DNA from 3 places in the Shigella sp. SIG6 genome. Region 2 is predicted to be linked to each of the others. Evidence: riboswitches for the same ligand, from Rfam matches in the RefSeq annotation. Region 2 holds a riboswitch; each other region holds the start of a gene.
What was found. Region 2 has a riboswitch for thiamine pyrophosphate ahead of thiB (thiamine ABC transporter substrate binding subunit). Riboswitches for the same ligand answer to the same signal wherever they lie in the genome.

Region 1 (3,218 bases), on a different contig from region 2:
CCGGACTCTTGGGGCAGGGTTTCATCGTGATAAGCGCGGGCGGTAAACGGGTCGAGGGCCAGATTAAACTGGTCTTCCCAGCGAAATTCGAAGCGGGCTTTCGACATGGCGTTATCGCGAATTTGCGCGCCCGGATGCCCTTTTGCCAGGTCAGCAGCGTGGGCGGCAATCTTATAAGTGATAAGCCCCTGCTTAACATCTTCTTTATTGGGCAGACCCAGATGCTCTTTTGGCGTTACGTAACAGAGCATCGCGCAGCCAAACCAGCCAATCATCGCCGCACCAATCCCCGACGTGAAGTGGTCATAGCCCGGTGCAATATCGGTAGTTAGCGGCCCCAGAGTGTAAAACGGCGCTTCGTGGCAGTGCTCTAACTCCTCGGTCATATTGCGGCGGATCATCTGCATCGGCACATGGCCTGGGCCTTCAATCATCACCTGTACGTCATATTCCCAGGCGATTTTGGTCAGTTCGCCCAGCGTATGCAATTCGGCAAACTGCGCTTCATCGTTGGCGTCCTGAATAGAACCGGGGCGCAGACCGTCGCCCAGCGACAGCGAAGCGTCATAAGCGGCACAGATTTCACAAATTTCGCGGAAGTGTTGATAGAGGAAATTTTCCTGATGATGGGAGAGGCACCATTTCGCCATAATCGAACCGCCGCGAGAGACGATACCGGTCAGGCGTTTCGCGGTCATCGGCACATAGCGCAGCAGTACGCCCGCATGGATAGTGAAGTAATCCACACCTTGCTCGGCCTGTTCCAGCAGCGTGTCGCGGAACGCTTCCCAGGTAAGATCTTCGGCGATCCCGTTAACCTTCTCCAGCGCCTGGTAGATCGGCACTGTACCGATCGGCACCGGACTGTTACGCAAAATCCACTCGCGGGTTTCGTGAATATAGCGACCGGTGGAGAGATCCATCACCGTATCCGCTCCCCAGCGCGTGGACCATACCAGCTTTTCCACTTCTTCTTCGATGGAAGAGGTGACCGCCGAGTTGCCGATATTGGCGTTAACTTTTACCAGGAAGTTACGGCCAATAATCATCGGCTCCGATTCCGGATGATTAATGTTGGCCGGGATAATCGCACGTCCGGCAGCAACTTCATCACGGACAAATTCCGCAGTGATATTTTCCGGCAGATGTGCGCCAAAGCTCATTCCCGGATGCTGGTGGCGTAAAACCTCGCTACGGATGCGCTCGCGGCCCATATTCTCGCGGATGGCGATGAATTCCATTTCCGGCGTGATGATGCCCTGGCGGGCGTAGTGCAGTTGGGTGACACGGCGTCCTGTTTTGGCGCGTTTTGGCGTTAATAAGCCGCTAAAACGTAGCTCGTCGAGACCATCATCTGCCAGCCGCGTTCTGGTGTAATCGGAACTGCGCACGGTAAGTTCTTCGGTATCGGCGCGCGCATCGATCCACGGCTGGCGTAGTTTTGCCAGCCCTTGCTGCACGTTAATGGCGATCTGCGGATCACCATACGGGCCGGAGGTGTCGTAGACCGGAATCGCTTCGTTTTCTTCGTACTGCGGCTGTTCTTTGCTACCGCCAATTAGCGTCGGGCTAAGCTGGATCTCACGCATCGGCACGCGCACGCCGGGGTGTGTGCCAGTGATATAAATGCGTTTTGAGTTGGGAAAGGCGGTGCCTTCCAGGGTGTCGATAAAATGTTGGGCTCGGGCGCGTTGTTCGCGGCGGGTCAGTTTTGTTGCAGACATAGCTCATTCCAAAAAGTTAAGGACGTGGCTTGTCAGACGACGGATGAAGCAAGAGACGATCGCCGCAAAGGCGATGCGATAGCAGATTAACTCTTGTTCCCTTCGCAGGTATTAGCCTGATCAGGTTCCGCGGATCCCGAATAAACGGTCTCAGCCAGTTAAGGCACTCCGACAAGAAATTAGCCCCCACAAACGGGGCGTTGAATGTAAATTACGCGTTAACAGCGCAGAACTCAAGCAGGATGTTTGACGCGGGCGGCGTCAAGCACCAGCAGAATCAGCTTATCTTCCAGCACAAAGCGCGCTTCCAGCGCCTCGCCGATGTCAGATAAAACCTGTTGAAACTCAAGGTAATTATCATGATCGATGGCGGTTTCCAGGCTGGAATCGTAGTAATCCATAATCTGTTGGGTATTGGCTTCGAGTTGCGGCCAAATCTTCGCGGCGCGCGCGAGTTGCCCGTTGCCTTCCAGCTTATGAAGAATGCGCTCATAAATACTGAAATGTCCGGCAGACAAGTAATCGACCAGGCTCTGACAAAAATCATCAAGGGCTTTTTCGTTTAGCCTCATGTACGATTCTTTGCCAGGCTTAATGCCAACCAGATTGTAGTAAGCCACGAGCAGATGCTTACGTACATGTAGCCAGCGATCAACCAGTTTGTTACTTCCTCTGACGCGCTCCGTCAGGTTATCGAGCTGGTTAAGCATGATTGACTCCGCAAGTTTGTATTCAAAAACTGCTCAGTGAGAAATGTAAAAACCATGTTAAACATGCCAGTGATGCAAAGGTAGTGCAAGAGCTATGGATCGTATAATTGAAAAATTAGATCACGGCTGGTGGGTCGTCAGCCATGAACAAAAATTATGGTTGCCGAAGGGAGAATTGCCGTATGGCGAAGCGGCAAATTTCGATCTTGTGGGTCAGCGCGCACTACAAATCGGCGAATGGCAGGGGGAACCTGTTTGGTTAATACAACAGCAGCGGCGTCACGATATGGGGTCGGTACGTCAGGTCATTGATCTCGATGTTGGGCTGTTTCAACTGGCCGGACGTGGCGTGCAACTGGCGGAGTTTTACCGATCGCATAAATACTGTGGTTACTGCGGGCATGAAATGTATCCGAGCAAAACCGAATGGGCGATGCTGTGCAGCCATTGCCGTGAGCGTTACTACCCGCAAATCGCCCCCTGCATTATTGTTGCCATCCGTCGCGATGATTCGATCCTCCTCGCCCAGCATACCCGCCATCGTAACGGTGTCCATACAGTACTTGCCGGATTCGTCGAAGTGGGCGAAACCCTCGAGCAGGCAGTCGCGCGGGAAGTGATGGAAGAGAGCGGAATTAAAGTTAAAAACTTGCGTTACGTGACTTCTCAGCCGTGGCCGTTTCCTCAGTCTTTAATGACCGCGTTTATGGCGGAATATGACAGCGGCGACATCGTGATCGACCCGAAAGAATTGCTCGAGGCGAACTGGTATCGCTATGACGAT
Region 2 (3,218 bases):
CAGCTTCCGCCAGGGGCGGCACATCCTGCGCGTGCTCTACTATCGTCCGTTGCGTAATCTGCTACCTGGCAGCGCATTGCGCCGTTCCGAAACCCATATTGCCCGGCAAATCTTCAGTTCGCTAACGCGCATAAATGAGGAAAATGGGGAACTGGAAGCAGACATCGCCCACCACTGGCAGCAAATATCACCGCTTCACTGGCGTTTCTTTTTGCGTCCAGGAGTCCATTTTCATCATGGTCGTGAACTGGAAATGGACGACGTGATCGCCTCTTTAAAACGAATCAATACGCTGCCGCTCTATTCGCATATTACGGACATTGTGTCGCCGACGCCCTGGACGCTGGATATCCATCTCACGCAGCCGGACCGCTGGTTGCCGTTACTGCTGGGGCAAGTTCCGGCGATGATCCTGCCGTGCGAATGGGAAACCCTCAGTAACTTTGCCAGCCATCCTATTGGCACCGGTCCGTATGCGGTGATTCGCAACAGCACCAATCAACTGAAAATTCAGGCATTCGATGACTTCTTCGGTTACCGGGCATTAATCGACGAAGTTAACGTCTGGGTTCTGCCGGAAATTGCCGACGAGCCAGCCGGTGGTCTGATGCTAAAAGGTCCACAGGGCGAGGAAAAAGAGATTGAAAGCCGCCTGGAGGAAGGTTGCTACTATTTACTGTTCGACAGCCGCACCCATCGCGGGGCGAATCAGCAAGTCAGGGACTGGGTAAGCTATGTGCTTTCTCCAACTAATCTGGTCTATTTCGCTGAGGAACAGTACCAGCAACTGTGGTTCCCAGCTTATGGACTGCTCCCCCGTTGGCACCATGCCCGCACCATAAAGAGCGAAAAACCGGCTGGCCTGGAAAGCCTCACCCTGACCTTTTATCAGGATCACAGTGAGCATCGGGTGATTGCCGGGATCATGCAGCAGATTCTGGCAAGTCACCAGGTCACGCTGGAAATCAAAGAGATCAGCTACGATCAGTGGCATGAAGGAGAGATCGAGAGCGATATCTGGCTTAATAGCGCCAACTTTACGCTGCCGCTGGATTTTTCGCTGTTCGCGCACTTGTGCGAGGTGCCGCTGCTCCAACACTGTATTCCGATCGACTGGCAAGCCGACGCCGCCCGCTGGCGCAATGGCGAAATGAACCTGGCGAACTGGTGCCAGCAACTGGTCGCCAGTAAAGCAATGGTGCCGCTTATCCACCACTGGCTGATCATTCAGGGACAACGCAGTATGCGCGGCCTGCGTATGAATACCCTCGGCTGGTTCGATTTTAAATCAGCGTGGTTTGCGCCACCGGATCCATGATTGCTGGTAGATAACAAAATCACTACACTAACGCCGTTCTCAACGGGGTGCCACGCAAACGCGTGCGCTGAGAAAATACCCGTCGAACCTGATCCGGATAACGCCGGCGAAGGGATTTGAGGCTCCTTCTCAAGTCCTTTGCCACTCTTTTTTGAGGTGCAAAGTGTTAAAAAAATGTCTTCCCCTGCTGTTGCTGTGCACAGCGCCCGTTTTCGCTAAACCCGTTCTGACTGTTTATACCTACGATTCCTTCGCCGCCGACTGGGGGCCTGGTCCAAAGATCAAAAAAGCTTTTGAAGCCGACTGTAACTGCGAACTGAAACTGGTGGCGCTGGAAGATGGCGTTTCGCTTCTCAACCGTCTACGGATGGAAGGCAAAAATAGTAAAGCCGATGTGGTGCTGGGGCTGGATAACAATCTGTTAGACGCCGCCAGTAAAACCGGACTATTTGCCAAAAGCGGTGTGGCAGCGGATGCCGTTAACGTTCCCGGCGGCTGGAATAATGACACTTTCGTCCCGTTTGATTACGGCTATTTCGCCTTCGTCTATGACAAGAACAAACTGAAAAACCCGCCGCAAAGCCTGAAAGAATTGGTTGAGAGCGATCAGAACTGGCGGGTGATTTATCAGGATCCGCGTACCAGCACGCCGGGGCTGGGTCTGCTGTTGTGGATGCAAAAAGTCTATGGCGATGACGCCCCACAAGCCTGGCAAAAACTGGCGAAGAAAACCGTCACGGTCACCAAAGGCTGGAGCGAAGCCTACGGCCTGTTTTTAAAAGGTGAAAGCGATCTGGTACTGAGTTACACCACCTCTCCGGCTTATCACATTCTCGAAGAGAAAAAAGATAACTACGCCGCCGCGAACTTTAGCGAAGGTCACTATCTGCAGGTGGAAGTCGCCGCCCGCACCGCTGCCAGCAAGCAGCCGGAGCTGGCGCAAAAATTCCTCCAGTTTATGGTTTCTCCTGCTTTTCAGAATGCGATCCCAACCGGTAACTGGATGTATCCGGTGGCAAATGTCACGCTGCCTGCCGGGTTTGAACAATTGACCAAACCGGCCACCACGCTGGAGTTCACACCAGCTGAAGTGGCGGCACAACGTCAGGCATGGATTAGCGAATGGCAACGCGCCGTCAGCCGTTAATTCCCGGCTGGTTAATTCCAGGTGTAAGCGCCGCCACGCTGGTGGTAGCGGTTGCGCTCGCGGCGTTTCTCGCCCTGTGGTGGAACGCGCCGCAGGGTAACTGGGTGGCAGTCTGGCAGGACAGCTACCTGTGGCATGTGGTGCGCTTCTCCTTCTGGCAGGCGTTTCTCTCGGCGCTACTCTCTGTCGTACCCGCGATATTCCTCGCCCGCGCCCTCTATCGCAGGCGCTTTCCGGGTCGGCTGGCGCTGTTGCGTCTGTGCGCAATGACCTTGATCCTCCCGGTGCTAGTTGCTGTTTTCGGCATTCTTAGCGTCTATGGTCGTCAGGGCTGGCTGGCATCGCTCTGCCAATCGCTCGGTCTGGAGTGGACCTTTTCGCCCTACGGCCTGCAAGGCATTTTGCTGGCGCACGTATTTTTTAATCTGCCGATGGCGAGCCGCTTATTACTCCAGGCACTGGAAAACATTCCCGGCGAACAACGTCAGCTTGCCGCCCAGCTTGGGATGCGCGGCTGGCATTTTTTCCGCTTCGTCGAATGGCCGTGGCTACGGCGACAAATCCCGCCGGTTGCCGCGCTTATCTTTATGCTCTGTTTCGCCAGCTTCGCCACCGTGCTATCGCTGGGCGGCGGTCCGCAGGCAACCACTATCGAGCTGGCTATTTATCAGGCGCTGAGTTACGACTACGATCCTGCCCGCGCGGCGATGCTGGCGCTGCTCCAGATGGTGTGTTGCCTTGGGCTGGTGCTGT
Region 3 (3,218 bases), on a different contig from region 2:
TGAAATACGACTAATAACAAGCAAGACGAGCAAGTGGCTAATAATAAAAAATAACAAGGTGTCTGCATTTCCCCCTCATGATGAGGGGGCTTTTTTTAGCGATGATAAAAAATCTCACCGTCGTAGGCTTTAATGATTTTACCGTCGGTGTCGCTGATCAACACGTACGCGCCACCCATATAGGTCCAGTGCGTCCCGGCATCAGGCGCGGGCAGGTTACGTAACTGCCACTGCTTAATGTTGTACTCATCGGTGCGGTACATCTCTGGGACGGTATCACCTGGTTTGAAATGCTTAAAGTCAGCAATGAAACTACTTAACTCATACTTAGAAATTCCCGAGGTATTGGTCGAACCCGCGGTGGCTGGTGCGGCCCAGGCGGCACTGGTAACCAGCAAAAGCACACCCAGCAACATCTTATTTTTAATGGTCATAAACTCTCCACTTTGGGGATCTGTAATATCAGTCGCATATCTTTCCTGCCATACAATATAACTGACAAGCGATATTTTGTTAGTGATCCCATGATTTCGTAAAAAGTGTAAATGAAAGGATGCCCTAAAAGCATCCTTAGCGAGCAGAGAGTCAGCGGAAATAGCTGATTTAAGAATCATCCTGGGCTGAAGATAACATGCAAGCCTAAAGGATTGAGTTATCGCATTATGCCCATGAAGCCATGTACGCCCATATACACACCGACTAAGCCAATCAACAGACTGGAAAAATAGGGGGCGCGTTTAGCGAGAGTGTTAAATCCGCTCCAGCGTTTTGCGACCTGCTGAACGCTGATTGCTGCGCCAACGCCTACGGTGACAAGCGTTAACGCCAGGCCAATGCTGAAACTGACGACCAGTGTTGCGCCCAGTGTCAGGGCTTTCAACTGAATGCATATCAACAGCACGGTAATTGCTGCCGGGCAGGGGATAAGGCCACCGGTTAAGCCAAATAACAAAATTTGCCAGTTGATGACCTCTCTACCATCAAAGCGTCGTTTAATGTCATTGGCATGGGCTCGTGCATGGGCATCCTGATACTCGCCATGTTCGTGATGGTGATGATGTCCTTGGTCGTGGTGATGTTCGTGGTCTTGATGATGTTCGTGATCGTGATGATGGTGATGATGCTCATAATCATGCCCGTGCATATTCTCCAGCCAGTTGCGTTCGCCGCGCCAGGTACGCCAGAACATCCAGAACGCGGTGCCAATAATGATCACTGCGGAAATCAGCTGGAGCCACGGTTCTGCTGATTGAGCAGTAAAGCGCTTACTGATCACCATCCCGCCAAAGGCAATCAACCAGACCACCGCGGTATGCGAAATGGTTGCTGCCAGTCCGAGCATCACCGCCTGTTTAATGGTGCCTTTGATGGCGATGATAAACGCCGCCATCATCGTTTTTGAGTGCCCTGGTTCCAGGCCATGAAGCGCACCAAGTAAGATGGCGCTGGGGATGAAGAACCAGGCGTTTCCTTGCTGAAGAAGAGTTGTAAATTCGGTCATGATAATAATTCTTAGTATTAATTCGGCAATCTGATTCTACTCCCCCCAGTACCTGATACTACCCCCCCAGTAGATTAATAGTGCTATGATTTTTCATATTCTTGTTAACCAGGTGTTGCCATGTCTCATACAATCCGTGATAAACAGAAACTGAAAGCGCGTGCCAGTAAGATTCAGGGCCAGGTCGTGGCGCTCAAGAAAATGCTCGACGAGCCGCACGAATGCGCTGCAGTTTTACAACAGATTGCTGCTATCCGTGGAGCGGTAAACGGTCTGATGCGGGAAGTGATTAAAGGTCATCTGACGGAACACATCGTTCACCAGGGGGATGAGCTAAAACGTGAAGAAGATCTGGATGTCGTTCTGAAGGTGCTGGATTCATATATCAAATAATTTATTAACGCGATTGTAAAACTGCCGTTTTTCCTCGTTTACAACGGGTGCGCTGGACATTACCATCCTCCTCTGCGATTTATCATCGCAACCAAACGACTCGGGGTGCCCTTCTGCGTGAAGGCTGAGAAATACCCGTATCACCTGATCTGGATAATGCCAGCGTAGGGAAGTCACGGACCACCAGGTCATTGCTTCTTCACGTTATGGCAGGAGCAAACTATGCAAGTCGACCTGCTGAGTTCAGCGCAATCTGCGCACGCGTTACACCTTTTTCACCAACATTCCCCTCTTGTGCACTGCATGACCAATGATGTGGTGCAAACCTTTACCGCCAATACCTTGCTGGCGCTCGGTGCATCGCCAGCGATGGTTATCGAAACCGAAGAGGCCAGTCAGTTTGCGGCTATCGCCAGTGCCTTGTTGATTAACGTTGGCACACTGACGCAGCCACGCGCACAGGCGATGCGTGCTGCCGTTGAGCAAGCAAAAAGCTCTCAAACACGCTGGACGCTTGATCCAGTAGCGGTTGGTGCGCTCGATTATCGCCGCCATTTTTGTCATGAACTTTTATCTTTTAAACCGGCAGCGATACGTGGTAATGCTTCGGAAATCATGGCATTAGCTGGCATTGCTAATGGCGGACGGGGAGTGGATACCACTGACGCCGCAGCTAACGCGATACCCGCTGCACAAACACTGGCACGGGAAACTGGCGCAATCGTCGTGGTCACTGGCGAGGTGGATTATGTTACCGATGGACATCGTATCATTGGTATTCACGGTGGCGATCCGTTAATGACCAAAGTGGTAGGAACTGGCTGTGCATTATCGGCGGTTGTCGCTGCCTGCTGTGCGTTACCAGGCGATACGCTGGAAAATGTCGCATCTGCCTGTCACTGGATGAAACAAGCCGGAGAACGCGCAGTCGCCAGAAGCGAGGGGCCAGGCAGTTTTGTTCCACATTTCCTTGATGCGCTCTGGCAATTGACGCAGGAGGTGCAGGCATGAAACGAATTAACGCTCTGACGATTGCCGGTACTGATCCGAGTGGTGGTGCGGGGATTCAGGCCGATCTTAAAACCTTCTCGGCACTTGGCGCTTATGGTTGCTCAGTTATTACTGCACTGGTGGCGCAAAATACCCGTGGCGTACAGTCGGTGTATCGCATTGAGCCTGATTTTGTCGCCGCCCAGCTCGATTCGGTGTTCAGCGATGTGCGAATCGATACCACTAAAATCGGTATGTTGGCGGAAACCGATATTGTTGAAGCGGTGGCAGAACGGTTGCAACGTTATCAGATCCAAAACGTGGTACTCGACAC

Region 1: linked by a shared signal. The riboswitch ahead of thiC (phosphomethylpyrimidine synthase ThiC) and the one ahead of thiB (thiamine ABC transporter substrate binding subunit) in region 2 are both predicted to bind thiamine pyrophosphate.
Region 3: linked by a shared signal. The riboswitch ahead of thiM (hydroxyethylthiazole kinase) and the one ahead of thiB (thiamine ABC transporter substrate binding subunit) in region 2 are both predicted to bind thiamine pyrophosphate.

The regions. Positions count from the first base shown of each region.
Region 1 covers NZ_JBQZXC010000036.1:10,526-13,743, reverse strand. Annotated here, with positions in the region: gene thiC (phosphomethylpyrimidine synthase ThiC) at 1-1,724, opposite strand, end outside; TPP riboswitch at 1,805-1,905, opposite strand; gene rsd (sigma D regulator) at 1,958-2,434, opposite strand; gene nudC (NAD(+) diphosphatase) at 2,529-3,218, shown strand, end outside.
Region 2 covers NZ_JBQZXC010000021.1:30,208-33,425, reverse strand. Annotated here, with positions in the region: gene sgrR (DNA-binding transcriptional regulator SgrR) at 1-1,318, shown strand, start outside; TPP riboswitch at 1,352-1,451, shown strand; gene thiB (thiamine ABC transporter substrate binding subunit) at 1,482-2,465, shown strand; gene thiP (thiamine/thiamine pyrophosphate ABC transporter permease ThiP) at 2,441-3,218, shown strand, end outside.
Region 3 covers NZ_JBQZXC010000061.1:9,316-12,533, forward strand. Annotated here, with positions in the region: partial or broken gene ACUU1M_RS11725 (putative fimbrial-like adhesin protein) at 1-14, shown strand, start outside; gene rcnB (Ni(II)/Co(II) efflux transporter accessory subunit RcnB) at 96-434, opposite strand; gene rcnA (nickel/cobalt efflux protein RcnA) at 653-1,501, opposite strand; gene rcnR (Ni(II)/Co(II)-binding transcriptional repressor RcnR) at 1,622-1,894, shown strand; TPP riboswitch at 1,986-2,082, shown strand; gene thiM (hydroxyethylthiazole kinase) at 2,117-2,905, shown strand; gene thiD (bifunctional hydroxymethylpyrimidine kinase/phosphomethylpyrimidine kinase) at 2,902-3,218, shown strand, end outside.